2 linked regions of the Methylococcus capsulatus genome follow. The protein of the gene in region 2 interacts with the protein of the main gene of each other region in a pairwise test. Links are inferred from orthologs where the notes say so. Each region holds a gene or a part of one and is shown on either strand. Other genes may lie near its edges. The genes, in order: N4J17_RS11760 and N4J17_RS11245.

Region 1 (15,383 bases), 120 kb from region 2 along the record:
TGAACCGCACCGGCGAGGGCGGCGTCATCAGCGACCCCGCCGGCATAAACTGCGGCAGCCAGTGCCGCGCCACGTTCGCTCGGGGTACGAACGTCGTTCTGGCCGCGACGCCTGCCTACGGTTACCGTTTCGCCGGCTGGAGTGGCGGTGTCTGCTCAGGGACCGGGCCGTGCGGCATCACCCTGGATGGCAACAGGACGGTCACGGCCAACTTCACTCCGATCCCGCGCTACGGCCTCGTCGTGATCCGCAGCGGCTCCGGCACCGTCACCAGCAGTCCGGCCGGCATCAACTGCGGCCGGACCTGCGGCGCGCAGTTCTACCAAGGCACCGCAGTTACGCTGACCGCCACGCCGGCCGCCGGCCGCAGGTTCGCCGGCTGGTCCGGCGGTGGCTGCAGCGGAACCGGTACATGCACGGTAACCATGAACCGGAGTACGCAGGTGAGGGCGACGTTCCGGTAGAAGGCTAACAGTGTCGGCCGATCGCCTTCCGTCTGGAGTAGGGCGGAACCGGCTCTTCCGGGTTCCGCCATTCCGAAGCGGCATCCGTGCCGGCAAGGAAGTTGGCGGATCGCCTTCGGCATCCGCCCTACGGTCCTCAGGCGTCCGCGTCTATATAAACCAGCGCTCCGGCGGGCACCCGGTCGAACAATTCGATGACGTCGGCGGAAGTGAGGCGGATGCAGCCATGGGACCGGGGCGTGCCGTCCACACCGTCGTCCGGGCTGCCATGGATATAGATGTAGCGCCAGGTCGTGTCGACTTCGCCGTAGCGGTTGAAGCCTGGTTGGAGCCCACCCAGCCAGAGGACGCGGCTCAAGATCCAGTCGCGGCCGGGATGGCGGGCGGCGAGTTCCGGCGTGTGGATTTCGCCGGTGGGCCGGCGCCCGACCAGGATGGCCCCTGCCGGCAGTCCGGCACCGATCTTGGCGCGGATCCGGTGCCAGCCGCGCGGCGTGCATTCCGAGCCGCGCTTTTCGCCCACTCCGTTCTTCGCGGTGGACACACGGTAGCGGGCCACCACCTTTCCGGCTTCGATCAACTCCAGACATTGCCGGGGCACGCTGATGCGCAGGAAGTCCGTAACGTTGTTCGGGATCGTCATGAGTTACACCTTGTCGCGATAACCCGTAAACTTCGCAGTTTCTCTTTCACGGCGTCCGACGATGCTTCGAATCTGCAATTCATTGGCAAACCTGTTTCCGGTCTGGGTGCTGCTGTGCTCAGGAATGGCGCTGTATTTCCCCGCCTGGTTTACCTGGTTCACTGGCCCGATGATCGTCTGGGGTCTGTCGGTCATCATGCTCGGCATGGGCATCACGCTCACGTTCGACGATTTCCGCCGGGTGGCGAAGATGCCGCGGATCATCTTTGCCGGCACCATGGCGCATTTCGGCATCATGCCGTTCCTGGGGTGGTCGATTGCGCATGGGCTGACACTCGAGCCCGAACTGGCGGTGGGACTCATCCTGGTATCCTGCTGCCCCTGCGGCACGGCTTCCAACGTGGTAAGCTATATCGCCCGTGCTGACGTGGCGCTGTCCGTGCTGCTGACCATGGTGTCGACCTTCACCGCGGTGGTGATGACCCCGCTGCTGGTGAAGTTCCTGGCGGGCGCCTATACGCCGGTGGACGGCTGGGGCATCTTCCTGAACACCTTGCAGGTGATCGTCATGCCCGTCACTGCCGGCCTCCTGCTGAACCGCTATGCGCCGCGGCTGGTGCATGCCGTCAGCCCGGTGACGCCGCTGGTGTCGGTGATCTTCATAGCCTTCATCTGCGCCAGCATCATCGGCGCCAACGCCGACATCATCAAGGCCGCCGCGCTCAAGCTGTTCGGCGCCGTTGCCTTGCTGCACGTCGGCGGATTCGGGCTGGGCTATGTCTTCGCCAGGATGCTAGGCTACCGGGACGCGGTGGTCCGCACCATCGCCATCGAGGTCGGCATGCAGAACTCGGGACTCGCCACTGTGCTGGCCAAGGCCAATTTCGCCGCTATGGCGCTGGCGCCCATTCCCTCGGCGATCTCCGCCAGCTTCCATTCGATCATCGGCAGCCTGCTGGCGGGCTGGTGGCGGCTGCGGACGCACCGGCCCCTGCCGGCCATGGGGCACGGATTCGATGCCGCTACGCCAATCCAAGCGGATTGTCCGGGTCGATGTGATCCATGAAGGGCTTGCGGCGGTCCTGGTCGGTGATCTGGTAGATTTTGCCGAGCCAGTTGTTGAACACCGCCTTGGCTGTATCTCGCCAGGTATTGTCCAGGTGCCGACGCACGAATTCCTCCGGGAATTCCGGCGGTGCCCTGCCCGCCCGGCGGGCACTGCGCAGGGCCTGGCCGTAGTCGTTGAGCGCAGCGCCCACTTCCAATGAGAAATAATGTTCAGGGAATGGCGGGTAATCCTCGCGCTCGCCGGAAAAGTAGCGCAGGATTTCGCGCTTGTACTCCTTGAGCAGACTCACGGTGTCGTACTCCGGATGGGCCTGAAAGTAGACGACGCGGAACAGATCCGGGCTCACCGCGAGGTGCACCCCGGCTTCTTCGCTCTCGACTAGCACCCGCAGTCCGGCGGCCTCCATGTCCTCGCGGAAAATTTCGTTGTAGCGCGAATGGGGCACGTCGAAACGGGTGTTGATATCCGCCACCAACGGATGCAGCGGCTCGACCACCCGGTGCGAATAGACGCCCCAGCGTTTGAAACCGAGATGGGTGCGCTCCACGCCGTAGCTGTACTGGAACAGAGCGTGGGTGGCGAGGCACGAGCACAGGATCGAGGTGACATGGCTGCGCGCCCAGTCGAACACCTCGGTCAGCGGCTGCCAGAAGGCTTCCTGCTGCAGATGTGGATGGGTGACGTTGGCCCCGCTCACGATCAGACCGTCGAGGCCCTCCTCGCGGATACGGTCGAAGTTCTCGTAATAACGGGCGATGTGCTCCGCCGCCTGTTCCCCGCGCGGCAACCCCTCGATGGTAAACGGATGCATGTGGAACTGCACGATCGGATTGGCTCCACCGACCAGCCGGAAGAACTGGCGCTCGGTGGCTTCCAGGGCGGCATCTGGCATCATGTTCAGAAGGCCGATGTGCATTTCCCGGATGTCCTGCCGGGCGGCCCTTTCGACACTGAGGACGTCCTGGCCCTCCTCACGCAGACGCTGGAAGGTGGGAAGATCGGTATGTGCGACCAGAGGCATGACAATCCCTCCCTCAGCCGCCCAGGACCGAGGCCACGAGTTTTAAGAAATCACCCTCGTCCCGCACCCGGGCGACGTCCGCGACGTCCACAGTGTAGCCGTATCGGTCGGCGATGGCCTGGTAGCGTGGCAGGCGCGATTTGAACAGGTAAGGAAACACCCAAGCCACGAATTCGTCCGGCGGCATGGCCTCGACCGAAGGGTAGCCCCTTTCTTTCAGGAAAACCGGCAGATATTCATCCAGGAAAGCTTCCCGGTAATACAACGGTTTGGGATCGCGCGCGGCCCGTTCGACCAGCATCTGCTCCAATTCCGGGCTGGTGCGGATGTAGAGGATCAGCGTGTTTTCCGCCAGTACCTCCAGGGTTGCCGGATCGTCCAATTCGCACACGCTGCCGCCGGCATCGTTGATGAAATGCTGGTAACCGTAAATCTTGCGCACTTTGTCGATGAATTCCGGTACGTCGCGCATCGCCGCGATCTCGGCCTGCCGGTGCAGCGCCTGCCGCCGCTTGAACTCCTTCAACGGCAGGCCGCCTTTCGCCGGGTCGCCGAGTTTGCCCAGGAAGGAGGAGATGGGCGCCAGATTGTCAACGGTGATATTGCTGCAGATATAGATCGAATCCGACATCAGCAGATCCCGCAGGAACGGCACCTCCATGGCCTGGCGCTTGATGTTGTCCAGAATCGGCTCATCCAGATAGCGGGTGCCGATCCTGTAGTCGCCGGAATAATGGAACCAGGTCCGTTTCGGCAGCTTGTTGGCCAGGGTGGTCTTGCCCGTCCCCGACATGCCGAGCAGGGTGATCTTCTTGCAATCCCAGTCCAGAAACTCTTGAGGGGTTAGACGCATCGGGCGTGTCAATCTTCGCGGTTGATCATGTGGTGAGCGGTGCGCGCCAGGGCTTCGTACAAGGCTTCGCGGAACGGGCCGTCCAGCGGAATGTCGTCGAGTGCCTTGCGCATGCACAAGAGCCACTGGTCGCGCTCGGATACACCAATCGAAAATGGGAAATGCCGCGCCCGCAGACGCGGATGGCCGAACTCCTGCATGAACAGATCCGGCCCCCCCAGCCAACCGGAGAGGAACTTGAACAGCTTGGACTTGGCACCGGACAGGTCCTCGGCATGCATGGCCCGGATCGGCGCCGCCTCCGGCAGCGTGTCCATGTAACCGTAAAAACGTTCGACCAGTTCGTGCAGCACTTCCGCACCACCGAGGCGCTGATAGGGTGTCTGGGTTAGCGGTTCCTGCATGGCTGAAACGATCTCATTTGGCGTAAACCGATTCCCGGTGGATCAGTTCGAGCACCGCATCCGGAAGCAGGTACTTGGCGCTGCGCCCTTCCCGCAGCATGCGGCGGATCGAAGTGGAAGCGATGGCGAGCTGGGTCACTTCCAGAAAATAGATCATCCCCTCCGGCTGGGCCGCGAGTTGCGCCGGGTCCGCCACCTGCCGTTCCTCGACACAATGCTCCAAATCCTCGGCGTATTCGATGTCGTAATCCGGGCGCTGCAGCACCACGATGTGCGCCAGAGAAAACAGCCGGCGCCAGCGATGCCAGGCCGGCAGCGCGAGGAACGCATCGAGACCGAGGATGAGACAGAGCGGTTCGTCGCCGATTTCCTTGCGGATCGAACTCAAGGTGTCGACCATGTAGGACGGCCCGTTGCGGTCCAGTTCGCGGGTATCGAGGGTGACGCCGCCATCGGCATCGGCCAGTGCAATCTCCAGCATGCGCAGGCGCGTCTGGGCATCGGCCACCGGCGGCGGACGGTGGGGCGGCTGGCGACAAGGCAGAAAGCGCAGTTCGCGCAGTTCCAAGGCTTCCCGGACCTCTAGCGCCGCCCGCAGATGCCCGTAGTGGACCGGATCGAAAGTGCCGCCATAAATGCCGATCATCCCTTGTGCCGCCTCAAGTCCGGACGTGGCCGTCGCCCAGCACGATGAATTTCTGGGTGGTGAGCCCTTCCAGCCCGACCGGTCCTCGGGCATGGAGCTTGTCGGTGCTGATGCCGATCTCCGCCCCCAGGCCGTACTCGAAGCCGTCGGCGAAACGCGTCGAGGCATTCACCATGACCGAAGCCGAATCGACCTCGCGCAGGAAGCGGCGGGCGCGACCATAGTCCTCGGTGACGATGGCATCGGTGTGGCCCGAGCCGTGGCGGTGGATGTGCTCGATCGCCTCGTCCAGTCCGGCGACCACGCGGACCGCCAGGATCGGGGCCAGGTATTCCGTGTCCCAGTCCACATCGGTGGCCGGAACACAGTCCGGCACGAGGCGGCAGGTTTCGGGGCAGCCGCGCAGTTCGACGCCCTCGCCCCGGTACAGCGCCGCCAGTTCCGGCAGGATCGCTGGCGCGATGCCGGCGGCGACCAGCAGGGTTTCCATGGCGTTGCAGACCCCGTAGCGCTGGGTCTTGGCATTGATCGCGATGCGGCGGGCTTTGACCGGATCCGCGCCGTCGTCGATGTAGACATGGCAGATGCCATCCAGATGCTTGATGACCGGGATCCGCGACTCCGCCACGACACGCTCGATCAGCGAACGCCCGCCGCGCGGCACGATGATGTCGACGTACTCGTCCGCCGCCAGCAGCGCGCCGACCGCCGCGCGGTCGGTGGTCTCGATGAGCTGGACCGCATCGGCCGGCAGCCCCCCGGCTTCCAGACCCTGGCGGATGCAGGCCGCGATGGCCCTGTTGGAATGGATCGCCTCGGAACCGCCGCGCAGGATACAGGCGTTGCCGGACTTCAGGCACAGCCCCGCCGCATCGGCGGTGACGTTGGGACGGGATTCGTAGATGATGCCGATGACACCCAGCGGCACCCGCATCCGTCCGACCTGGATGCCGGACGGCCGGTAGGTCAGGCCGCTGATTTCACCCACCGGATCGGGCAGGGCGGCGATCTCCCGAAGTCCCGCGGCCATGGCCTGGACCCGTTTGGCGTCGACTCCCAGCCGCTCGAGCTGGGCCCGCTCCAGCCCCATGGCCGCGCCGGCCTCGAGGTCTTTGCGGTTTTCGTCGATCAGCAGTGCCGCCGACTGCTCGAGCTCATGGGCTATCGCCAACAGCGCCCGGTTCTTCGCCGCCGTCTCGGCCCGCCCCAGGACCCGCCCGACTTCCCGGGCGCGCCGCGCCAGGCCGTCCACGTATTCCGCCACGGCCTCGGGCCCGGTCGGACGCAATGCGCTTACCGCCGTCATCGTTCCGTCGGACCGTTACGTTCGATCGCCTGGCCCATGCAGGTCATGATGTAATCGGTCATGCGCAGCGCCGCCTGATGGGCCGCCTTGACCGACCCGAATAGATCCTTGTACTCCTCGGCCACCTTCTCGAAATCACCCGAGCCTTTCACCGAATAGAACCGCGCATAGGCCGTCAAGTATTGCTTGCGCCGCGGGTCGCCCGGGAAACCCGGGAGATCGTCCGTCAGATCGTTGACTACGCAGTCCGCGATTTCGCCCGGATCGAGCTTGTAGTCCTTGAGATCGCTGTCGTCCTGGAGCTTGGCCAGCAATGCCTCGCGCAAATCGCCCTGTTCCTTGCCGGCGCACGCTGCCAGCAGCGCAAGCACCAGCACCAATGAAAATTTCCCCTTCATGAAATCAACCATTTCCTAATTATAATGCCGACTCGGCCGCACGCCGCCATCGGTCCGATCCCACCCGCAACTCGGGTCTAAGACGCATCAAAGCGGAAATGATACAGCGAATCCGCCCCTTTTGCGGAAATGCCGCTGCGCCGGCGTTCACAGTTCCCATGAATGTCCTGTAAATGTCCATCTGCTTACACATGTTGAGGCTATGCTGGACAAGACCCCCGATACGACGCAATGAACGTCAAGGAGCAGAACGTGACGGATTGCTACGCGCTTTCGCCGATGCAGGGAAACATGCTGTCGGCGACCCTGTTCGATCAGCGGGTAGGCACTTACATCCAGCAACTGGTTTTGCGAACCCGCGAAAATCTCGACCAAGACGCTTATCGCGAGGCTTGGAGCCGCCTCATCGCCAGGCATGACATCCTGCGGACGGCATTCGTCTGGCGGAACGTGGAGGCGCCGCGGCAACGGGTCGAACCCGCTGTGGCGATGCCCTGGGCCGATTTCGACTGGCGGGCGATGCCACGCCCGGAGCAGGAAAGCCGGTTCGACGCCTTCCTCGCCGAGGACAGGCTGCGGGGCTTCGACCTGGCGCGGGCGCCGCTACATCGCCTGACCCTGATCCGAACCGGTGAGGACGAACACTGGGCGGTGTGGACCTACCACCATGCGCTGCTGGACGGGCGGGCACGGCTCATCGTCATGGAAGAGCTGTTCCGTCTCTACCAGGCGCTGCGCGATGGTTACGCACCGGAGCTGCCGCCGCCGACGCCTTACCGCAACTACATCGGCTGGCTGGACTCGCTCGATTTCGCGGCGAGTGAAGGCTACTGGCGCGGGCTGCTGGGCGATTTCCATGAACCGAACCGGGTCCTGAGCGCCCTGCCCGAGCCGCGGCCCTTGCCGCCTGCCCACACCGCCGGACTGGTTCAAGCCTGGACACCTCCAGCCCTTTATGAGGCGCTCCAGCAACTGGCGAAGAAACAGGACGTCACCCTCAACACCCTGGTTCAGTCCGCCTGGGGACTGCTGATTGCACGCCACAGCGGACGCGACGACGTGGTGTTCGGCGCCACGCGCTCCTGCCGGAAATCCGTGCCGGGGGGCGAGGCCATCGTCGGGCCCATCATCAACACCACCCCCGTGCGCCTGAAGATCGACCCTGCCAGACCCGTCGCTGAATTCATCCGCGAACTTCGGCGCCAGCACCTGAGCGTGCGCGACCACGAACACACGCCGACGGCCCGCATCCATGCATGGAGCGGTCTGTCACCCGACATGCCACTGTTCACCACCATTGTGGTGTTCGAGAACTACCACGTCGTGAAATCCCGCGGCGGCGACTGGGACAAACGCCATTTCGAGCTGAAAGAACAGACCGACCACCTCATCCTGGCAGGCTACCTCGCCGACGGCCTGCTGCTGAAGATCGAATACGACCGCCGCCTGTTCGAGGACGACACGGTCGAACGTATGCTGCAACAGCTCCTGACGATCCTCGAAAGCCTGACGGCCTGCGCCGATGGCCGACTCGCAGACCTCCGCACTCTCCCCGACCACGAGCTGCGGCGCCTCACGGTGGAATGGAACGACACCCGTGCCGATTACCCTCAGGTCACCCTGGGCGAACTTTTCTCCGCGCAGGCACGCCGCACGCCCGACGCCATCGCAGTCCAAAGTGGAAACCAACGTCTCAGTTACGGCGAGCTGGAACGGCGGTCGAATCGCCTGGCGGCGTTTTTGCTGGGCAAAGGCACCGGTCCCGGTGTCGTGGTCGCCCTGTTGTTGGACCGTCGCTGCGAACTCGCCGTCGGCCTACTCGGCGTACTGAAAGCGGGCGGCGCCTACCTGCCGTTGGACCCCGCCTATCCCCCAGAGCGGATCGCCTACATGCTCGAGGACTCGGGCGCCCGGATCGTACTGACCCGGAGCGCCCTGGCCGATGCCTTTCACCTTCCCGGCATCGACCTGCTGAGGCTGGATGCCGACCGGGAAACCGGCGTTGCCGGCCCGGACGAAGCGCCGCCGTGCCCGGCCGGGCCGGACGACATCGCTTATCTGATGTATACCTCCGGTTCGACGGGCCTGCCGAAGGGCGTGATGGTCCCGCATCGCGGCATCGTCAACCTGTGCGTGGCGATAGGTCGCCGCTACGGCCTGGCGCCGGGAGACCGGGTCCTGCAGTACGCCTCCCTGAGTTTCGACATCTGCGTGGAGGAGATTTACCCGACCTGGCACGCCGGTGGGACGGTCGTGTTCCGCGACGAGAGCCGTGGGCATTCGGTGCACGAATTCCTAAACTGGGCCGACCGCGAAAGAATCACCGTATTCGACATTCCCACGGCATTCTGGAACGAACTGGTGCGCGGACTCACGGCAAGCGGCGGTGGCCTGCCTGCCAGCCTGCGACTGACCGTGGTGGGCGGAGAAAAGGCCTCCCGCGCCATGCTGGATGCCTGGAACCGGTTGCCTGGCGCGGCCCGCGTTGCCTGGTTCAACAGCTACGGACCGACGGAGACGACGGTCACCGCGACCGTCTACCACCCGCCGTCTCCGCCGGCCTCCCCGCTCACCGATCCCCCGATCGGCCGCCCCATCGACAACGTCCGCCTGTACGTGCTCGATCACCATCTGAAACCTGTGCCCATCGGCGTTCCGGGCGAACTGTACATCGGCGGTGCCGGCGTGGCGAAAGGCTATCTGCGGCGTCCCGAACTCACTGCTGCGGCCTTCGTCCCCGAACCATTCGCCGGCGACGCCGAGGCGCGGATGTACCGGACCGGTGATCTGGTGCGTTACGACAGCGACGGCCAATTGTTTTTCGTGGGACGCAACGACGACCAGGTCAAGATCAGCGGATTCCGCGTCGAACCGGCCGCAATCGAAGCGGCGATCGAGCGTCACGACAGCGTGGCCCAGGCTGTGGTGAAAGCCGTCGAAACGGCGGGCGGGAAATACCTCGCCGCCTACCTCGTGCCGGCACTGGGCCACCGGTTCGACGCCAACGGACTGAAAGCTTTCCTGCGAGACACCCTGCCGGAGCACGAAATCCCTCAAACCTTCGTGGTCATGACGGAATTTCCGCTCACGCCGGGCGGCAAGCTGGACCGCAAGGCCCTGCCCGACCCGGCGGTGCCCACCCCGGCAGGCGGCAGCGCCGACGCTCCCCGCAATGACACCGAGCGGAAACTCGCCGCGATCTTCGAGGAAATCTTTCCGGCGCGTTCGATCGGCATCCGGGACAATTTCTTCGCCATGGGCGGTGATTCTCTGCGCGCCTTCCAGCTTCTCACTCGAATCGAACTCGTCTGCGGCCAACGGCTTTCGTTCGCCGCCCTGGCGAAGGCCGCCACGGTCGAACAGCTGGCGGCGCTGGTCGAAGGCAGGAGCCGGGACGGGGCTCAGAGCAGCCACATCGTTCCCTTGAGCCTGGAGGCCGCCGCGGGACCCGCCCTTTTCCTCGTCCATGGGGTGGGCGGGAACGTACACTGGTACCACGCCCTCGCCGAACGTTTGAAAGCCGATTTCAATGTCTACGGCATCCAGTCGCCCGGCATGGAGGACTGCGACGATGCCATGGTCGGCGCCGACATCGAAAGCCTGGCCCGGCTCTACGTCTCTGAAATCAAAACCGTCCAGGCACAGGGACCGTATTGGATCGGCGGCCACTCCATGGGGGGCATCATTGCGTTCGAAATGGCCCGCCAGTTCCATGCCCTGGGCGACGAGGTCGCGCTGGTGGCGAACTTCGACAACTGGAACCGCGCGGCGGACGCCCCCCATTTCGCCACCAAACTGCTCCGCCTCACCAGCCATTTCCTGAAACTCGGCGCCGCGGACAAGCTGCGGTTCCTGCGCGACAAAATGCAATGGGCGAAACAGTGCGTTCACGCCCGCCTGGCGCGCGGCCAGGCCGACATCCGGCAGCTTCAGGAAATGAAAGCTGCAAACGTCCGGGCCGCCTACCGTTACGTGCCCGGCTTCTATCCCGGCACCCTGACGCTGTTCCGTGCCCGCCAGCAGGCCGCCACCGCTTTGAACGATCCGTTGCTCGGCTGGAACGGACTGGCGGAAGCGATCGACGTGGTGGAGGTGCCTGGCGACCATTACACCCTGCTCGGCGAACCGCACGTTGGCACGCTGGCCAACGAACTGCGACGCCGCGCGCGCTCCCGGAGGAGCAGCAATCCCTGACCCCGTGCCGGAAACCATGCCGTTCAGCCATGCTTATCCGTTCGACCCGACCTACGGGTTTTCCCTCGACCAGTTGCTCCGGGTGGAAGCGCCCGACCCGCCGGAAGACTTCGCCGCCTTTTGGTCGGCACGGTATGACGATGCGAGAAACCTAGCGCCCCGGCCGGAACTCCGCCGCTGCGGCTGGAACCATCCGCGTTTCCAGGTATTCGACCTCTGCTACCGCTCGACCGGCGCGATCACCATCGGCGGGTGGGCGCTGGTTCCGGCACAAGGGGAAATCCGCCGCGGCTTCGTGGTCGGCCACGGCTATGGCGGCCGCGCCGGGCCCGATCTCGACCTGCCGTTCGCGGACGCCGCCATCCTGTTTCCTTGCTTCCGCGGCCTCTCCCGCAGTCGCTGCCCCGAGATTCCGGAAACGCCGGACCGGCATGTGCTGTGCGAGATCGAGGATCGCGACCGCTATGTCCTCGGCGGCTGCGTGGAAGACCTCTGGCTGGCCGTCAGCTCCCTGCTCGATCTGTTTCCCGAGACCGAAGGCCACATCGGCTACCTCGGCATCAGTTTCGGCGGCGGCATCGGCGCCCTGAGCCTGCCCTGGGAACCGCGCATCCGCAGGGCCCATTTCAACGTGCCGACCTTCGGCCATCAACGGCTGCGGCTGACCCTACCGACCGTCGGCAGCGGAGAATCGGTCCGGCGCTATCAGGCCTTACACGGTAACGTCATGGCAACCTTGGCCTATTACGATGCCGCCATCGCCGCACGTTTCATCGGAATCCCGGTGCACGTCGCCGCCGCTCTGTTCGATCCGGCCGTCGCGCCGCCCGGCCAGTTCGCCGTCTACAACGCGCTCGCCGGCCCGAAGGAGCTGTTCGTACTGGAGGCCGGGCATTTCGACTATCCCCGGAAACCGGAACAGGACCGATCGCTGTCCGCCGCCATCGCAGCTTTTTTCGAATTGCTATGAATCGGGAATATCACTGCTGGTACACCGAACGCCTGGGCCGAGACATGGAACTGCTGGTGTTCGGCCATGCCGGCGCCAAAGTCCTGGTCTTCCCGACCCGTGACGGCCGCTTCCACGAGTATGAAGACCTCCGGCTGGTGGACAGCCTGCGGCCCAAGATCGAGGCCGGCCACCTGCAACTGTTCTGCCTGGACAGCATCGACCACGAATCCTTCTATTGCTTCTGGCGCCACCCGGCCGAGCGCATCCGGCGCCACGTCCAGTTCGAGGAATATGTCCTCAATGAAGTGTTCCCTTTGATGGCCGCCAAAAACCCGCATCCCTGCACCATCGCGCACGGCTGCAGCCTGGGCGCGTTCCACGCCGTCAATATCGCCTTCCGCCACCCCCACCTGTTCCGCAAGGTGGCTGCCTTCTCCGGCCGCTACGACCTTACCCACGGCGTGGAACACTTCCGCGACCTGTTCGACGGTTATTACGACGACACCATTTACTACCACACCCCCTCGCATTTTCTCCCCAACCTGGAATGCCACTGGCGGCTCGAAGCGCTGCGGCGCATGGACATCGTGCTCGTAGTGGGCGGCGACGATCCTTTTCTCGACAACAACCGCGAACTGAGCCGGATTCTGTGGTCCAAGGGCATTTCCCACGCCCTCCATACCTGGGACGGGCGTGCGCACCAGGGGCATGCCTGGCGGAAGATGGCGCCGCTGTACATCTGAGACGAAGATCACGCGCTTTCCCGCTTGATGTTCGGTCGGCCTGTTTTCATGTGAAGGGATGATAGACAGGAGGACAGCCTGAGCAACCCGAGGCAGCTTGTCGAACGGCAGGCGGCGTGGTAATGGTGACCGCAAACTATACGAAAACGATTCAATAAATTGTTATGGCATTAGACACCGGAAAGCATATGCCTGAGATAGCAAGATGCTACGGGATAATCATTAAGCTGTTCTTCGGCGCCCCCACCGCATTTCCACGCCGTGTACGGTGAATTATGTAGGCCTGTTCGACCTCGAAACCCTTGAAATGATCGAAGGTGATTTACCAAGCCGAGCGAATAACCTTGTTATTGAATAAGGCATCCATGTACCAGAATGAACTGAAGGAAATGTGGGATAAGCAGGAGTTACATAAACTGCCACCACTATAATAGACAATGAAGTACCCAAGAGTAAAGTCAGTAAAGGCGGTAGAGAGTCATGCCTTGTTTGTCGGGTTTGATAATCAACAAAAGCGAAAGTACGACGTCACGCCATTGCCAAGTAAGGAAATGTTTTCACCTTTGACGAATCTCGCTTTGTTTAGATCGGTCCGGGTGGATGAGGGAGGGTATGCCGTCGTGTGGAACGGAAATATTGATATTAGTGAATATGAATTATGGAGACATGGGCAACCGATACCCTGATTCATCACGCCGTGGGACGCTCTCATCCTCGCTCCCCTGGGTTCACGCCTCAGGTGCGGTCTTCGGCAACCAAGCCCTCAAACAGGGGGTGGTCAGAACCGTGCTGACGATCGCCATCAGCACCAGCATGGTGAAGACGTTGCGGGAGATCACGCCGAGGTCGTAGCCAACGTTGAGCACGATCAGTTCCATGAGGGCGCGGGTATTCATCATGATGCCCAGAATGGCCGATTCGTGGCGATCGAGTCCTGACAGGCGCGCGGCGAGGTAAGCACCGCCGAACTTGCCCATGGTGGCCAGCAGGATGACGAGAGCGCACCAGCCCCATAGCTGCAGGGTGTCCAAACCGCCGATCTCGGTGCGCAAACCCGTGTAGGTGAAGAAGATGGGAAGGAAGAACACTGTGACGAAGTGCCCTACCCTGTCCTTCCAAGCTGCGCGTAGTTCCGCTTCGTCATGCAGCAGCACGCCCATCATGAAGCCGCCGAAGATCGCGAAGATCCCTAGTTTGTAGGTGCATATGCCGGCGAGGAATATCCCGGCCAGCAGCACACCAAGCTGGTTGCCCGTCAGCCCGGCTCCGGCTTTATGCAGCCGCCGCACCAGCCACTTCATCACCGGCCGCGCCACGAACCAGCTCAGCCCGACGAAGGCGGCGACCAGCCCTACTTTGAGCGCGAATTCGGCATGGGAGTATGCGGCAACGGTCAGCGCGGTGACCACGGCCAGCAGCAGCCAGCCTACCACGTCGTTGATCGCCGCCACGCTGATGGCGATGACGCCAAGTTTGTGGTCGGTCATACCGAATTCGATCATGATCCGCCCCAGGATGGGCAGGGCCGTGATCGAAAAAGCCGTGGCGACGAACAGCGCCGAAGCGATGCGGTCGGCCTCGGGCGACAGCAGCGGCGCGGTCTGATAGCCGAAGCCGAAGCCTAGCGCGAACGGCAACAGCAGGCCGGCGAGGGCCACGTTGCGGACCGCGCGGCGGTTGCGCCTTTCTTTCAGATGAGAAAAATCGAATTCGAGTCCGATCTGGAACATCAGCAGGATCAGGCCGAGCTGCGAGAGGATGGTGAGCGGTTCGGGCGGGGCGGAGCGGAACACGAATGTGAAGATGTCGGGCCAGAGCAATCCGAACAGGGAAGGCCCCAAGACGACGCCGCCGAGAATCTCGCCGACCACCGGAGATTGGCCGGCGCGAATGGCCAGGGCGCCGCCGAGCCGCCCGATCAGCACGATGACGGCGAGTTGCAGCAAGGTGAAGAACAGCAGGGTTTCGGCCGCGTGGACCGACACGGTGGTCGCGGGGGACGTGCTCATGGATGCCCTTCAGATGATGCCGCCGTTGATGGAGATGATCTGCCCGGTGATATATGCGGCGCGGTCGGAGGCCAGGAACGCCACCAGATCGGCCACTTCTTCCGGCCGGCCGGCCCGCTTCATGGGCACCAGGCGTTCAATAGCCACCCGGTCGAACACGCCTTCCGCCATGCCGGTTTCGATGATGCCCGGCGCCACGGCGTTGACGGTCACGCCCCGGCTGGCGAGTTCCAACGCCAGGGACTTGGTGGCCGAATGCAATGCGCCTTTGGCGGCGGAATAGTTGACTTGGCCGCGGTTGCCGGTGAGTGCTGCCACCGAGGAAATGTTGACGATCCGGCCCCAGCGCTCGCGGATCATCGGCATGACCAGCGGCTGGGTGAGGTTGAAGAAGCCATTCAGTGAAACGTCGATGACCCGTTGCCATTGGGCGGTTCCCATCGCCGGAAACACGGCGTCGTCGTGGATACCGGCGTTGTTCACCAGTACCTGGATGGGCCGCTCCGCACACATCGTACCAATGGCCTCAGCGACCGCCGCCGCGTCGCAAACGTCAAAGCCGATCGCTGTGGCGCTGCCGCTGGCATGGCGTATCGAATCCACGACCTGTTCCGCGGACTCGCGATGGCCGTGGTAATGCACCCAGACGTGCAGGCCGTCGGCGGCCAACCGGCGGCAGAT
Region 2 (15,246 bases):
GGCGGAGCCGCTCCCGCGAATAAAGACGCTTCCGCCGCGAATAGGAAGCGAGAAAAAATCCTTCTGGCTATTGACACTTTTTTCTGCGCATCTCCACTGGAAGGCGTAATTGTTCGTTCAAACCATGTTTCACTTTCTCCGGGGGGACCCTGTCATGAAGGTTGCATTCACTCGACTCACGATGATTTTTTCCTTGCTGATCCCGTTGCTGATGCCGTCGATGGGTTCCGCGGCGCCGTCCAAGGCCTCGCTGTCGGATGCGGACAAGCAGTTGATCCGAAACGCCAGGCAGGCCGTCAAGGACCAGGCCGCAAGCCGCATCCAGGCACTTCGGGCTGCTTGGATGGCAGGCACGATTTCGAAGGGCGAATATAAGACCCAGGTTCGGGAGGTCCAGGCCAACCAGAATGGTTTGCTGAGCTCCCTGAGCAGCAGCGCCAACCAGAAGGAGCTGGTCGCTGTGCTGGACGGATTCAGCGGGACACAGGCGGAATCCCTGTCAGACGGTTTTTCTAGTCGTAACGGCTGGAACTACAAATGGCTCGTAAGTTGGATCAGCTGGCTGCGTGAGTACGCCAGCAACGGCCGGATCTTCTGATTCTAACGGAGAGGATTGGGACTCGCCGGGTCCGCCCGACCCGGCGAGTTTATTGTGCGCGGAATGCAGACGGCTTGTGGCTTTGGTATTTGACAAGGGGTTGTTTGCGGTTCTGTTGGCCTTGATCTTTTGGCTGCCACTGCCCTGGGGCAGCAACTGGGAAGGGGCTGTTTATTTTTTTTCCAGCATCGCATTCGTGCTCGGAGCGGGTTGTTGCCTGTTGTATGCTCACGGTGGTCTTCCGCTCACGACCGCGTTTCGCAAGGCGTGGCCTGCTATGCTTCTGATCGGCGCGAGTGTCGTCTGGGTGGCTTTCCAAGGCTCCACATGGTTTTCCGATTTGGCGGAAAAGTGGGGTCCTCGGGCTGCACTGGTCTATCCGGATGCGCGCCAGATCGATCCCGGGCTTTTGTTTTCTTTTAGTACCGATCCGTACTACACCCGCCTCGCAGCATTCCGGGGGGCTGCCTATCTGGCCATGTTCGCGATCATTCTGTTGCTTGTCCGCGATCAGCCGAGGGTCCGGTGGCTGGCCTATACGATGGTGAGCTGCGGGGTCTTCGAAGCCTTGTACGGTTCGGCCAAGTCATTGACGGGACTGGAGTTCGGTTTCTTCGGCAAGGAGATTGGCAAAGCCGTCGCGACCGGCACCTTTGTCCACCGCAATCACCTTGCCGGCCTCCTGGAGATGACGTTGGCGGTGGGGGTTGGCTTGTTGATTTCCGGCAGGTATTCCTCTCCCGGTGGCAACTGGCGCGATTGGCTGCGAGGGCTGGCGACCTTCCTGCTCAGCGAGAAGGCACCTCTTCGCATCGCGGTCGTGATCATGGCGGTCGGTTTGGTGCTCACACGGTCTCGCATGGGGAACGTGGGGTTCGCGGCTTCCTTGACCATCGCCGGCGCCGTCTACTTGCTGTTTGTGCGATCCTCGAAGTTCTCGAGAGGTCTCGTGTTGGTCTTCTTCTTGAGCATAGTGCTCGTCGATGTCCTGGTCATCGGCAGTTATTTCGGAATCGAAGAAGTGGCGCGGCGCTTGGAGCAGACTACGGTAGTGGAGGCGTCGAATCGGGTCGATCTGTTCGACTATGCATTGCCATATGTGTCGGACTACCTGCCGTTCGGTGCGGGAGCGGGTTCCTTCGTGGCGTCTTTTCTGCCTTATGGCGGGCCGGAGGTGGTCACTCCTTACGATCATGCCCATAACGACTATCTGGAGTTTCTCGGCGAATGGGGGATAGGGTTTCTGCCCATGGCGCTCGCTGTGGCGTTGAGTCTGGTGGTTGCGTTGTTTGCGCTGCGTCAGCGGCATGACGCTGTGCTGAAGGCTGCGGCTTTTGCCTCGTTCATGGGTATCCTGGCGCTATTGATACATTCATGCGTTGACTTCAATTTGCAGATACCGGCAAACGCCGGCTTCTTTGTTGTGCTCATGGCGTTGGCATGGGTTTCAGCTTTTAGTCATCCGCATCGCGATGCTAAGACATCTCCAACTGTGGATGCCAAGTATGGAAGCAGATCGCTCCGAAGGAGACGGCAGTGAGCAGGGAACGAAGGCATATCTTCTGCCGCGGGGTCCTACTGTTCGGTCTGTTTGCAGCGATACCCGCTGTAAGGGTGGTTGCTGGAGGTATGGGGGCAAACGCTCCAAGCGGGTATAGTTCGTATGTTTCTCCCTTGGTATCAGGAGGTGCGGATAGCCCTTATCTTCGGACTCGCCCCATCCTGGATACTGGGGGAGCGCCGACCGAGGGTGCAGGCTGGCTGGAAGGGTTTCGGCTGCCATTATTGACGCGAATCCGTGTGGGCGAATATTACGACGACAATGTCTTTTATAGTAATCTGAATCGCCGGTCTTCTTTCGTCACTGTCGTGAACCCGCAATTTTTGGTTCCGATGCGTTTTGGTAAACAGAATTTGGGGTTGGGTTATTCCTTTCGCGGCAGCATTTACGAAAATGCCTCGCAAAACAATTATGTCGATAATTATCTCAATGCGTTTGGGGATCTGGAATTCAATCACCGTGCCAGGCTAATGTTGAACGGCAGTCTGGTCTTTGCTCACGATCCGATCGGCACTATGTTCAGTCAGGGTAATGTGGCCAATTTGCTGAGCGAGCCCAACGAATGGCATGAGGAGACTTTCGGAGCACAGTTCCGCTATGGGGCGAACAAGGCAAAAGGACGCTTTGACCTTTACTTCAATTTTGTGAGCAGAACCTACGATAACCATCCGTTGCTCACCAAGGGCAGAGACGTCAATGGCTATACGCTCGGAGGTACGTTTTACTATCGGGTGATGCCAAAAACCTCGCTATTGGTCCAAGTGGACCAGATTTTGTCAGACTATCAGTACACTCCACCGGGTGCACCGTCATTGGATAGCCTGCAAGGTCGTTACTTGGCGGGTGTATTGTGGGAACCCACTGCAAAAACGACGGGTTCGCTCCGTGCGGGATACCTGACCAAGGACTTCAGCGATTCATCGCTGGGGGCCTTTGGTTTGCCGACCTATGAAGCCGCGGTTTCCTGGGCACCCCAGACCTATTCCACGTTTCGACTCGCAGCGTCGAGAATCGCTAACGAATCGGTTTATTTAGGGGCGTCGTTTAGCGACAGCCAATATTACGCTTTGTCCTGGAACCATGTGTGGCTCGAACGTTTCAGCAGCCGCCTCGAAGTCAATGCCCGCGAAGATAAGTACCAAAACTCGGACATCAACAACAGGGGTTATGGCGTGTTTGCGGGTTTTTATTACAAACCTCAACACTGGCTGACGACGGGGCTTAACTATTTCTACAATCAGCGGCGCTCGACTCGGAATCAATACGACTATGACCGAAACATGATAGAGCTGAATTTTCAGATGAATATGTAGATATTCAGCGGTGATAATAATATCATGTACCTCTCTTCTTGCTGAGGGATACCTGCATTGGGTTTTGGTATTGTTTTCTTGGCTCTCAAGCAGACGCAGTTATTGTATCCGGGTATGGATTTTTTATCTGCGGGCGCGATGTGCTGATTCTGGGCCGGAATGAAGAAAGTCGATGAAACGGATTATTTATTTCGTTTGTTTGTTGGTTGCAGTGATCCCGTTCTATTGCCATGGCGAGGAACGTCCTGCGGTGTCTGACTACCGTTTGGGTTCGGGGGATTTGATCAAGATTTACGTCCTCAATGAGGAAAACCTCAGCATGGAAGTCAGATTGAGTGACGCTGGGACGATTTCCTATCCCTTTCTTGGGGAAATCCATGCGTTGGGGCGCACTGTCAGCGAGCTTGCGGCTGAAATCACTCGTGGTCTGAAGGGGCCTTATTTAGTCGATCCTAAGGTTAGCGTCAGTGTGGTCGAGTATAGAAAGTTTTTCATCGGGGGAGAGGTAAAAGCACCGGGCGGTTATCCGTTTCAGCCGGGTCTTACCATACAGAAGGCGGTGGCTTTGGCAGGTGGCTTTACGGAAAGAGCATCAAGCGACATCGTAGTGATCCACGAAGATGATCCTATGCAAACGCCGGTAGATGCGAATCTGATGACGCCGGTGCGGCCTGGGGACGTCATTACCGTTAAAGAAAGTTTTTTCTGATTCATGCCAGGCATCGTATCGCTTCCGATTTCTTCACTTCGTCATGAATGACAAGCCAATCTATTCGCCGATAGTTCAGAGCAACTTTCCCCAAGTGGTCAATCCTCCATATGAAGGAGGTGGTTATCAAGCAGACGAAGAAGAACTCGATCTGAGACGCTACTGGAATGTCATTCGCCGCCACTTATGGGGCATTCTGGGCCTTGCGGGTTCGGTATCGGTGCTGACCTTCCTGATTTTGTTGTCAATAACGCCGATTTATCGGGCGACCGCGACTTTGATCATTGAGCCGAAAGAGCAGAAAGTTGTGTCGGTTGAAGAGCTCTACGGGATCGACACGAAGAGCAAGGAATACTACCTCACTCAGGCAGAGATTCTAAAATCCCGCGCTATTGCAAGGAAGGTGGTCGAAGCCTTGCAGCTGGGCTCGAATCCGGAATTCATCGATGAAGAGGAGGATGTGGCGGAAGGGCGGGAAGAGATTGGGCCAGTGGGACCATACGGTCCGCAAATTCCGACCCAAGTGGTCGGCGAAGGCGCTTCCACTGAGCCGGAGGGAAACAGCGAGGACGCGGATCTTGGAGGATGGAAATCCTGGCTGGACTGGCAGGCGTGGTGGCCGTTCGTTGCATCAGTGTCGAGTATGTCGGTCGATGAGAAAGGTGATCCGCTCGATGCCGTGACTGACAAGTTCCTGGAACGTTTAACCGTGATACCGGTCCGCAACACCCAGTTGGTGCAGATATCGTTCGATGCCGCGAGTCCGGAGCTTGCGATGCGGGTCGCAAACGCGGTGTGCGATGCCTACATCGATATCAACTTGGACGCGCGCTCGGAAGGGACCCAATTGGCGTCGAAGTGGCTCGCGGCGCGTCTGGAAGGGTTGCGCCAGAAGTTGGCGGAGTCGGAGCGTCGGTTGCAGGCCTATTTGGAGAGCCAGAATCTGGTCGATCTCCAAGGCAGAGCATGGAGAGGAGAGGCAGATGCGGGCGCTTCTGGTGTTTCGTCCTTGAGCGCTAGCCAATTGAGTGACTTGAACGTGAGATACATCGAAGCGCGCAAGGCGCGGTTGGAGGCTGAAACCCTTTACAGTCAGATCGCCAATCTCGGCGGAGCGGTTCCGGAGAATATCGAGAGCATGCCGGCCATCTATGGGGATGAGACCATACGCAAGCTCAAACAGCAGGAACATGAGGCGCTCACCCGGGTCAATGAGTTGGCCAGCCGCTATGGTGAACAGCATCCGGAGCGGGTGACTGCGGAGACGCATCTCGAGTCGGTACGCGCGGCATTGAAGAAGCAGATTGCCAGTGTGGCCGCCCGTCTGAAGCAGCAGATCGCTGCGGCTTATGCCAATGAAAATGCCCTGGCCAGTCAGATCGATTCGATCAAGAATGAATTGCAGGGGATTGCCCGAAAAGAAAGCGTGTATCGCGAATTGCAGCGTGAGGTGCAGTCCAACCGGGAGCTTTACGATATGTTTTTCAAACGCCTCAAGGAGACGTCCGAGGCTGGCGACTTGCAGCCATCCAACGCCCGCGTCGTGGACGCCGCGATTCTGCCCAAGTTTCCGGTCAAGCCGAACAAGAAACTGGGCGTGGTCATCGCTTTTCTCCTTTCTCTGATGGCCGGAATCGGCCTCGCTTTCCTGCTCGATTTCATGGACAAGTCTTTCCGGAGTTCGGAGGAGGTCGAGCAGAAGTTGGGGCTTCCCTTGTTGGGCTTGGTACCGCTGGTGACACAGAAGCAGAAACAGGGGGCCAAGGATGACATCTCCAGGGTGTTTCTGGACGACCCGCGCGGCAACTTCGCAGAATCGGTGCGCACGATTCGTACCGGCATCATGCTCTCCGCCCTGGACGATCCGCGCATGAGCATCCTGGTGACATCCTCTGTCCCAGGCGAAGGGAAGTCGTCGATTTCGATGAGCCTCGCCTATGCGCTGGCTCAGCTCAATTCCAGGGTGCTGGTGGTGGAGGCCGACCTGAGGCGGCCCAACCTGGCCAAGCGCTGCGGCCTGTCAGCCAAGATGCCGGGGCTGTCGAACCTGGTGGCCCAGACGGCGACGCTCGAGGAATGCATCCATCATTACGAAGCGGGTAATATCGATCTGATGCCGGCCGGCATCGTGCCGCCGAACCCGTTAGAGCTGCTGTCTTCGCACCGCTTTGCGGAAGCGATGACTGAGCTCGAGAGCGAGTACGACGCGATCATCCTCGACGCGCCGCCGATGCAGCCGGTGAGTGATGCGCTGGCGTTGTCCAGGCTGGTCCGTTCGGTGATCTATGTGGTCCAGGCGGAAAAAACGCCGGTGCACATGGCGCGTTCGGGCATCGACCGGCTGCGCAAGGTCCGTGCTCCGGTGACAGGGGTGGTTTTGAGCCAGTTGAACCTGGAAAAAAGCCGGCGCGGTTACAGCAGCTATTACTACAGCGACTATTATTACGGGAGTTACAAGCAGGAAGGCGCCCACGAGTGAGAAACGTGTACTAACGGTTAAGAAAGCAGTGTCACACAACATGTCCTCTCTCTCTGGGAGAGATCGATATGCGCCATGCGCGCCGGATTGTTCCCCGGAACCTACAGGTAGGGTGGGTAAGCGTAGCGCATCCACCTCCCTGCTGACTCGGAGAGCGGCGGAGCTGACTCGGAGAGCGGCGGAGCTGACTCGGAGAGCGGCGGAGCTGACTCGGAGAGCGGCGGAGCCGATATTTGGCGGATGCGCCGCCGCTTATCCGCCCTACGATCCCGATAGGTTCCTGGGTAGGGTGAGGGCGATCAAACAATGACATTGCTTTCTTAACGACTAGTAACCTGGTCGTACCCTAAGCAAGACTGCCGTTTTGGAGCTTTGAATTCCCATGATCGACCTTCATTGCCATCTGTTGCCTGCCATCGATGACGGTCCGGAGAATCTGGCCCAGGCCATGGAGCTGGCCCGGCTTGCGGCGAAGCGGGGTATTCGGCGGTCGGTGGTGACGCCGCATATCCAGCCGGGCTGCTGGGACAACGACCAGGCCGGTATCGAGCGCGTGTTCCGGGCGTTCCAGACGGAGCTGGAACGCGAGGGGATTCCGCTTGAAGTCGGTATGGCGGCGGAAGTCCGCGTGTGCGCCGAGATCATGAGCCTGCTGGCGCAGGACCGGATCCCCTTTCTCGGTGAGTACCGGGGCAAGCGGGTGATGCTGCTCGAATTCCCCCACGAGCAGATTCCGCCCGGCACTGATGTGCTGGTGCGCTGGTTGATGACGCGCGATATCCTGCCCATGATCGCCCATCCCGAGCGGAACAAGGCGGTGCTTCGCGATTTCAGCAAGATCTTCCCTTATGTCGAAATGGAGTGCCTGTTCCAGGTCACCGCCGGTTCGCTGACTGGGCAGTTCGGCGAGCGCTGTGAAGAAAGGGCACTCCAGTTCCTGGAGGAGGGCTGGATCACGGTGGTGGCGTCCGATGCGCACAACGTCAAGCATCGTCCGCCCAATCTGGAGGAGGGGCGGGAGGTGGTCGAGCGTGTGGCCGGGCCGGAAGTGGCCAGGAGACTGGTCGTCGACAACCCGAGCGAAATTCTCGGATTGCCCATCCAATAAGTCAGGAATCCGCATGTCCGCCGTCCTGCGTATCCTGGTGTGCTATCTGCTGGCCGCCGGGTTCTTGTTCCTCGGCTGGACCTGCCTGAAACGGGCGAAGGCCGGCCTCCATGAGGCCCAAGTGGGCTGGCTGTTCAAGGCGTGGACGGCGAACCCGGACAAGGCTCCGTCCGGGGCCGAGCTGAGCCGCATCGAGCGGGTGCTGCGGGGCGCGGTCGTCCTGGATCCCGATAATCCCGTCCTCCACGAACAATTGTGCCAGTTGTACCTGTGGCAGCTCACGCTCGCCCGGGGTGATCCCGACGCGGAAGCCAGACTGAGCGCCAAGGCGACCGCCGAGGCCCGCCGGGGGGTGTCACTGAGGCCGGCCTGGCCGATGGCCTGGGCACGTCTGCTTGGTTTGAAGGCGACTTTCGACGTCCCCGACGACGAATTCAGGCTTGCGCTGAGGCGCGCGACAGCTCTGGGGCCTTGGGATTTTCAAACCAGCCTCGCGGTGGTGGCCGCGGTGCTTCCGATCTGGGAGGAAGTCTCTCCGGAGGATCGCGAAGTGGCGATGAATGCGGCGATCCGCGGTTTCCAGCAGAAGCCGAAGGACATGCTTCCGGTCGTGCAGGAGTCCGGCCGGCTGGTGGAAGTCTGCGCCGCCATGGCCGGCCTGACGGAGCTTCACCAGCAGATCTGTTCGGATGTGATTGAATAGCTGGCCAGAGCGTTCGGGCCATAGAGGACCGTTTCAGGGCTGAAACACCCTGATCCGGTTGGGCTGGATCACCACCTCGTCGCCGTGCTTGATGGCGTGGCGTCCGAACGCTTCGCGGCTGAGTTCCGCTTCCACGGGGCCCTGGCCGTCCTTGCGTTCCAGCTCCACCCGCACCGCGTTGCCGCGCCGCCGGATGTCCCGGACGACGGCGCCGATGCCCGTGCCGCCGCCGATTTCGATTTCGTGGGGACGGGCGAAGAACAAGGCTTGTTCGGCGTCCGACTCCGCTATGCCCGGCAGGTCGATCACCGTATCTCCGATGTGGGCGCGGCCGTCGTGCACCCGGCCGTGGAACAGGTTGACGTCGCCGATGAACTGGCACACGAAAGGCGTGGCGGGATGGTCGTAGACCTCATCCGCCGAGCCGACCTGTTCGATCTGCCCGCCGTTCAGCACCACGACCCGGTCGGCCACTTCCAGCGCTTCTTCTTGGTCGTGGGTGACGAACACCGAGGTGATGTGCAACTCGTCGTGCAACCGTCGCAGCCAGCGGCGCAGATCCTGGCGGACCTTGGCGTCGAGCGCGCCGAAAGGTTCGTCCAACAGCAGAACCTTAGGTTCCACCGCCAGGGCGCGGGCGAGGGCGATGCGCTGGCGCTGGCCGCCGGAGAGTTGGCCGGGATAGCGGTCGGCCAGCCAGTCGAGCTGGACCAGTTCCAGCAATTCATGCACCCGCCGCCGGATTTCGGCTTCTGGCGGGCGCCGGCCGCGCGGGCGCACCCGCAGGCCGAAGGCGATGTTCTCGAACACGCTCATATGCCGGAACAGTGCGTAGTGCTGGAAAACGAAGCCGACCTGCCGCTCGCGGACGTGGCGGTGCGTCGTGTCTTCCCCGTGGAACAGGATCTGGCCGCTGTCGGCGGCCTCCAGTCCGGCGATGATGCGCAGCAGTGTGGTCTTGCCGCAGCCGGAGGGGCCGAGCAGGGCCACCAGTTCGCCGGAACCGATGGTGAGGTCAATGCCCTTGAGGGCCTGGAAGCTGCCGAAGGATTTGCTGATATTGCGGATTTCGATGCTCATGGTCGGTTCAGTCTCGATTCATTCTTCGTCTTTGGCGGCGTCGACCTGCTGGGCCAGCCGCCATTCCAGGGCGCTCTTTAAGGCCAGGGTGACCAGGGCCAGCATCGCAAGGAGCGAGGCGACGGCGAAGGCGGCGGCGCTGTTGTATTCGTTGTAGAGGATTTCCACGTGCAGCGGGATCGTGTTGGTGGCGCCCCGGATATGGCCGGACACCACGGACACGGCCCCGAATTCGCCCATCGCCCGGGCGTTGCATAGAATCACGCCGTACAGGAGGCCCCAGCGGATGTTGGGCAGGGTGATGTGGCGGAAGGTCTGCCAGCCCGAGGCGCCCAGCACCAGCGCGGCCTCCTCCTCGTCGTTGCCCTGGGCCTGCATCAGCGGAATCAGCTCACGGGCGACGAAAGGCACGGTGACGAAGATCGTGGCCAGCACGATGCCCGGTACCGCGAAGATCAGCTTGATGTCGTGCTCGTGCAGCCAGGGACCCAGCCAGCCCTGCATGCCGAACAGCAGCACGTAGATCAGGCCCGACACGACAGGCGACACCGAAAACGGCAGGTCGATCAGGGTGGTCAGCAGGTTCTTGCCGGGAAATTCGAATTTGGCGATGGCCCAGGCCGCGGCCACGCCGAACACCGTATTGAGCGGCACTGCGATCAGGGTGACCAGCAGGGTGAGCTTGGTCGCGGCCAGGGCCATTGGGTCGACCAGCGCGGACGCGTAGGTTTCCCAGCCCTTGGCGAAGGCCTGGACGAACACCAGCGCCAGCGGTATCAGCAGGAATAATGCGAGAAAGACCAGGGCGGCGGCGGTCAGCGACCAGCGCACCCAGGGCGCTTCGCCGCGGGCGGCGTGATGGACATGATGGATGTGCGAGGCGAAGGTGAGCGTTTGTGCGGACATGGCAATAGATTCGGTCATTGTGCCGTTCAGATGCGGGAGCCGCGGCGGGTCTGGGTCCACCACTGCAGCAGGTTGATGGCCAGCAGCAGGGTGAACGAAACCAGCAGCATGGATACCGCCAGGGCGGTGGCTCCGGCGTAGTCGTACTGCTCCAGCTTGGTGATGATGAGCAGCGGGGTGATTTCCGAGACCAGCGGAATGTTGCCGGCGATGAAGATCACCGAGCCGTATTCGCCGACGCCGCGGGCGAAGGCCAGGGCGAATCCGGTCATCAGGGCGGGCGAGAGGGTCGGCAGGATCACCTTGAGAAAGGTCTGCCAACGCGTGGCGCCCAGGCTGGCCGCCGCCTCCTCCAGTTCCTGTTCCAGGTCCTCCAGAATCGGTTGCACCGTCCGCACCACGAAGGGCAGGCCGATAAAGGTCAGGGCGATCGTGACGCCCAGCGGGGTGAAGGCGATCTTGAACCCGGCCTGGGCCGCGAACTGCCCGATCCAGCCCTTGCTCGAATAAAGGGTGGCGAGGGCAATGCCGGCGACGGCGGTGGGCAGGGCGAAGGGCAGGTCGACGAAGGCGTCGGCCAGCTTGCGTCCGGGGAACTCGTAGCGCACCAGCACCCAGGCCACCAGCAGGCCCATGACGGCGTTGATCGCCGCGGCGGCGAGCGCGGCGCCGAAGGTCAGCCGGTAGGACGCCAGTACGCGCGGGGTGGTGACGGCTTCGAAGAATCCGCCCCAGCCCAGGGTGGCGCTTTTGAGGAAGGTCGCCGACAGGGGAATCAGCACGATCAGGCTGAGATAGAGCAGGGTGAAGCCCAGCGCCAGCGGAAAGCCGGGCAGGACGCTGTGTCGCTGGTAGGTCCTCATGTGTTCGTTCGATTCCGGAAAGCCGTGGTTGGGCAGGAGTTTATCCGAGCTTTTTTATATTGTTAAAGAATCAACAGAGCTATTTATATTCCATAATTTTCGTAGGTCACTGGCCTCGATCCAGCTTGACAAGTCATGAACCCGATCGTTAACGTGTTCCGCGCATACCGGAGCTGACCGGACCACCGGAAGCCAGCGTGTCCCTTGGGGGCCGCTGGCTTTTTTGTTGCCCGCAATCCGGGCGGCGCGCAGAACTTGGGGAGGTTTCCATGCCACATTGGTTCGAAGATAACTCGCAATCCGTCGGCCATACGCCCCTGGTGCGCCTCAACCGGGTGACCGACGGCGCGCTGGCCACGGTGCTGGCGAAGATCGAGGGGCGCAATCCCGCCTATTCGGTCAAATGCCGGATCGGGGCGGCGATGGTGAAGGATGCGGAACGGCGCGGCCTGTTGGGGCCGGGCAAGGAACTGGTGGAGCCCACCAGCGGTAACACCGGGATCGCGCTGGCCTTCGTCGCCGCCGCCCGCAACATTCCGCTGACCCTGACGATGCCGGAAACCATGAGCCTGAAGCGGCTGCGCGCTGTCGCCCTCGCTTCGGGCTGAGCCCTGCGCGCCACCGACAGCGCAAACAGGATCAACCAATTACCTGATCACCAATTTGCACAACTTGACGCACACAACTGGCGGCAACATGATCCAGGACGTGACCCACGAGCGCACGATCTACCACGCGGCGCCCCATCGCTTCGAAGCCGGCACCGGCAACATCGCCGACGCCGTCGGTTTGGGGGCGGCGCTGGATTACGTGGAACGCTTGGGCCGGGAAAACCTGGAGCGGCATGAGCAGGAGATACTCGCCTATGCCACGGAAGGGCTGTCGACCGTGCCGGGCTTGCGCATCATCGGCACGGCGGCGGAAAAGGCCGGGGTGATCTCCTTCGTGCTGCAGGGATTCCGCACCGAGGATGTGGGCAAGGCGCTCAACCGCCAGGGCATCGCGGTACGCGCCGGCCATTACTGCGCCAAGCCCATTCTGCGGCGGTTCGGCCTGGAAACCACGGTGCGGCCGTCGTTCGCGCTGTACAACACCCGCGAGGATGTCGACGCGCTGGTCGCCGCCGTGCGGCGCATCCAGGCGGGGAGTGTGGAGTTGGGCCGTTGAGGGGGATATCCTGGATCGGTGATGAGATAATCAGAGTCTGCTAATATTTAACCTTGTGTCATTCGATCGACGCCGGCTGTTCCGCAGCCGGCGTCTTTTTCGCACTCTGAGCGAGCGATCCATGAATCCTGCCTCCCCGCCCCAAACCATCGCTATTGTCGGCGCCGGCTTCAGCGGCACCCTGGTGGCGGCGCACCTGTTGTCCAGGGCGAAGGCGCCGCTGACGATCCATCTGATCGAGCGGGAGCGCAGCCGCTTCGCCCGCGGCGTCGCCTACAGCACCACTGAGGACTGCCACCTCCTCAACGTGCCCGCCGGGAACATGAGCGCTTATCCCGACGACCGCGAGCACTTCCTGCGCTGGGCGCAAGCCCGGGTGGCTGAATTGCTCGACTGCGCCTGCGTCAGCGAAGTGACGGCCGCTGCCTATCTGCCGCGGCGGGCCTACGGCGATTACATCGCCGAGGTGCTGGACGAAGCAGAGCGCGGTGCGGCGCCCGGCGTAGGCCTTGAGCGCCGGATCGACGAGGTTGCTTCCTTGAAGGTCGAGGAGGGAGGCGTCGGCCTCCGGCTGGCCTCCGGCACGCAGCTCCGGGCCGACCGCGTGGTTCTAGCGCTGGGGAATTTCCGCCCCGGCGATCCGTCCGGCGCCGATGCCGCGTTTTACCGCAGCGCCCGCTATCGCGGCGACCCGTGGGGGCCCGATGTATTGGAAAGGCTCCTGCCGACCGAATCCTGTCTCCTGGTCGGCAGCGGCCTCACTATGGTTGACTGGGCCATCACGCTCAATCAGGCCGGCTACCGCGGCGCTATCCATGTGGTGTCCAGGCGCGGCCTGTGGCCCCAGCGCCACAAACCGGGTGCTCCGGCGGCTTTCGGCATCGAACCCTCCGGCCAGGTCGGGGCCGTCCGCGACGGTCTGCACAGCATCCGGGCTTTCATCCGCAACACCGGCGCCGACTGGCGCTCCGTGATCGACGCGCTGCGGCCGGTGACCCAGACGCTATGGAAGAGTCTTGGACTGCCCGAGCAGCGCCGATTCCTGCGCCATCTGCGCACCTTCTGGGACTGCCACCGCCACCGGCTGGCGCCTGGCATCGCCGCGCGGCTGGCCGCGATGCGGGATTCCGGGCAACTGGTCCGCCACGTGGGACGTATCCGCAGCTTTCGTGAGGTGGGCGGTCAGGTCGAAGTCACCATCCGGCCGCGAGGCAGTGATCAAAGCTATGTGTTCAATGTCGACACGGTGGTGAACTGCTCGGGTTCGGAAAGCGATTACCGCAGACTCGACAGCACCCTGGTCAAGGATCTGCTGGGCCAACGCCTGATCCGCCCGGATCCTCTGGCGCTCGGGTTGGATGTCGCCGACAACGGGGCCTTGATCGATGCGGATGGCGTCGCGTCCGCGTTCTTGTTCACCCTCGGGCCGCCGCAGAAAGGGCGTTTGTGGGAAACCACGGCGGTGCCGGAGATACGCGGTCAGGCCGCCAGGCTGGCAGCGGAGTTGCTTAAGAGCGATCATTCGGAGTGCAGCGAAGAGTCGAGCCAGTCAGTGATGGAATGATTTTTTGAGCGGCAGGATCGAAATTTCCGCTGGTCGGCGGAGAGGATTCGGCCGTGATCCGGCTGCCCCGCCCGATCGATCAATCGCGGTCTTCGGCTTGGATGCAGTTGGTCTGGCGAGGCGGTTTCAAATTGAAATGCAAGCGAGCATTTTGAGTCGAATATATCCCGGCCAAGCTCTTTACGACTTTTCCGGGAATCGCCTGAAAATGCCGAGAAGGCGTTCGTGAGTAAAAAACGGGCACCTCTAAAAACCCTGCATCTCGCTAACCTAACTACGGTAAGTCGATGATTTTTAGACGGCGGATTTTCTGAAGCCGTGGTTTTTCGAGGTGCCCAACCCGGGACTGGAGTTGCGGCCTTTTTCCGGGCGGAGCCAGCCATAAAGCCGTCGAGTCTCGGGTTCAGCGCCCATAATGGTCGGCCAGCGCCCGGATTTCCTCATCCGTGAGCTTGGCGGCGAACTGGCTCATGCCCGCGTTGACGTCGTTGTTTCTCTCGCCCGTCTTGAAGCGTTGCAAAGTCTTGGCGAGGTAGTCCCGGTTTTGACCCCGCAGCGCGGGCTGCAGATCCCAGCCCTGGCCGTGGGCGCCGTGGCAGGCCGAGCAGGGCGGGATGAGCCGCTTCCTGTCGCCGCGGAGAATCGCGGGTTCCGGCGCCTCGGCCGCTGCCGGCCGCGGAAGCGCGCCCAGCCATTCGGCCAGGTCCGCCATCTCCTGACGGCTCAGTGCCCGGACCACGGAGGCCATGATGGCAGCGTCCGGTCCCGCCATCCGGTCGGCCTGGTAATCCAGCAGCATTTTGTAGAGGTACAGCGGACGCTGCCCGGTCAGCACGGGCCATTGCCGGTTGTCCGCCAAGCCATCCGGACCGTGGCAGCCGGCGCAGCCGCGCCCGGCGTAAAGGGTGCTTCCCCGTGCGGCATCGCCTTGGGGTTTGGCTGCGAGTTCGCGCTGCCATTCGGGCAGCGGCAAGGCTTCCGCCAGGGCAGCCGTTGCTCCGGCGGCCAGGCCGAACCCCAAAAACAGGCAGGAGAAAGTTTGGCGCATACGGGTTCCTATCGGGTCATGACCAGAAAGCCGAAGAAGAAGTACTGGGCGATCCAGACGACGAGCGCCGCGAGCGCGAATCCGCCGAGGCGGTCCACCCGGGGGGACGCCGTGTAGACGGCAGGGGTTTTGCCGGCTTCCCAGGCT

Evidence for each region.
Region 1: the proteins of N4J17_RS11245 (region 2) and N4J17_RS11760 interact in binary tests that used the Escherichia coli proteins (3 or more experiments, as listed by UniProt). The link is inferred for Methylococcus capsulatus from one-to-one orthologs.

Annotation. Positions count from the first base shown.
Region 1 is NZ_CP104311.1:2,375,418-2,390,800, reverse strand. Bases 4,261-7,218 are described here. They hold N4J17_RS11760 (glutamate-5-semialdehyde dehydrogenase), read right to left. Parts: upstream 6,407-7,218; coding sequence 5,114-6,406; downstream 4,261-5,113. Other genes in these bases: N4J17_RS11750 (non-ribosomal peptide synthetase), read left to right, coding at 7,036-7,218; N4J17_RS11755 (hypothetical protein), read right to left, coding at 6,403-6,804; nadD (nicotinate-nucleotide adenylyltransferase), read right to left, coding at 4,468-5,100; N4J17_RS11770 (group II truncated hemoglobin), read right to left, coding at 4,261-4,454. In the rest of the region: N4J17_RS11795 (InlB B-repeat-containing protein), read left to right, coding at 1-464; N4J17_RS11790 (L,D-transpeptidase), read right to left, coding at 601-1,107; N4J17_RS11785 (bile acid:sodium symporter family protein), read left to right, coding at 1,169-2,173; homoserine O-succinyltransferase MetA, read right to left, coding at 2,130-3,197; N4J17_RS11775 (ATPase), read right to left, coding at 3,211-4,050; more of N4J17_RS11770, read right to left, coding at 4,059-4,260; more of N4J17_RS11750, read left to right, coding at 7,219-10,998; N4J17_RS11745 (acetylxylan esterase), read left to right, coding at 11,015-11,968; N4J17_RS11740 (esterase family protein), read left to right, coding at 11,965-12,693; N4J17_RS16610 (DUF2442 domain-containing protein), read left to right, coding at 13,131-13,379; N4J17_RS11735 (cation:proton antiporter), read right to left, coding at 13,422-14,702; 3-oxoacyl-ACP reductase FabG, read right to left, coding at 14,712-15,383. UniProt on the Escherichia coli protein: Catalyzes the NADPH-dependent reduction of L-glutamate 5-phosphate into L-glutamate 5-semialdehyde and phosphate. The product spontaneously undergoes cyclization to form 1-pyrroline-5-carboxylate.
Region 2 is NZ_CP104311.1:2,252,541-2,267,786, forward strand. What follows is about bases 7,529-10,349. They hold N4J17_RS11245 (sulfate/molybdate ABC transporter ATP-binding protein), read right to left. Parts: upstream 9,552-10,349; coding sequence 8,505-9,551; downstream 7,529-8,504. Other genes in these bases: N4J17_RS11235 (tyrosine-protein phosphatase), read left to right, coding at 7,529-7,768; N4J17_RS11240 (hypothetical protein), read left to right, coding at 7,782-8,471; cysW (sulfate ABC transporter permease subunit CysW), read right to left, coding at 9,570-10,349. In the rest of the region: N4J17_RS11210 (hypothetical protein), read left to right, coding at 155-598; N4J17_RS11215 (O-antigen ligase family protein), read left to right, coding at 675-2,138; N4J17_RS11220 (outer membrane beta-barrel protein), read left to right, coding at 2,135-3,472; N4J17_RS11225 (polysaccharide biosynthesis/export family protein), read left to right, coding at 3,645-4,181; N4J17_RS11230 (GumC family protein), read left to right, coding at 4,225-6,660; more of N4J17_RS11235, read left to right, coding at 7,043-7,528; more of cysW, read right to left, coding at 10,350-10,457; sulfate ABC transporter permease subunit CysT, read right to left, coding at 10,484-11,320; N4J17_RS11260 (pyridoxal-phosphate dependent enzyme), read left to right, coding at 11,590-11,928; N4J17_RS11265 (aminotransferase class V-fold PLP-dependent enzyme), read left to right, coding at 11,993-12,487; N4J17_RS11270 (FAD/NAD(P)-binding protein), read left to right, coding at 12,609-14,051; N4J17_RS11275 (c-type cytochrome), read right to left, coding at 14,455-15,099; N4J17_RS11280 (hypothetical protein), read right to left, coding at 15,108-15,246. UniProt on the Escherichia coli protein: Part of the ABC transporter complex CysAWTP involved in sulfate/thiosulfate import. Responsible for energy coupling to the transport system.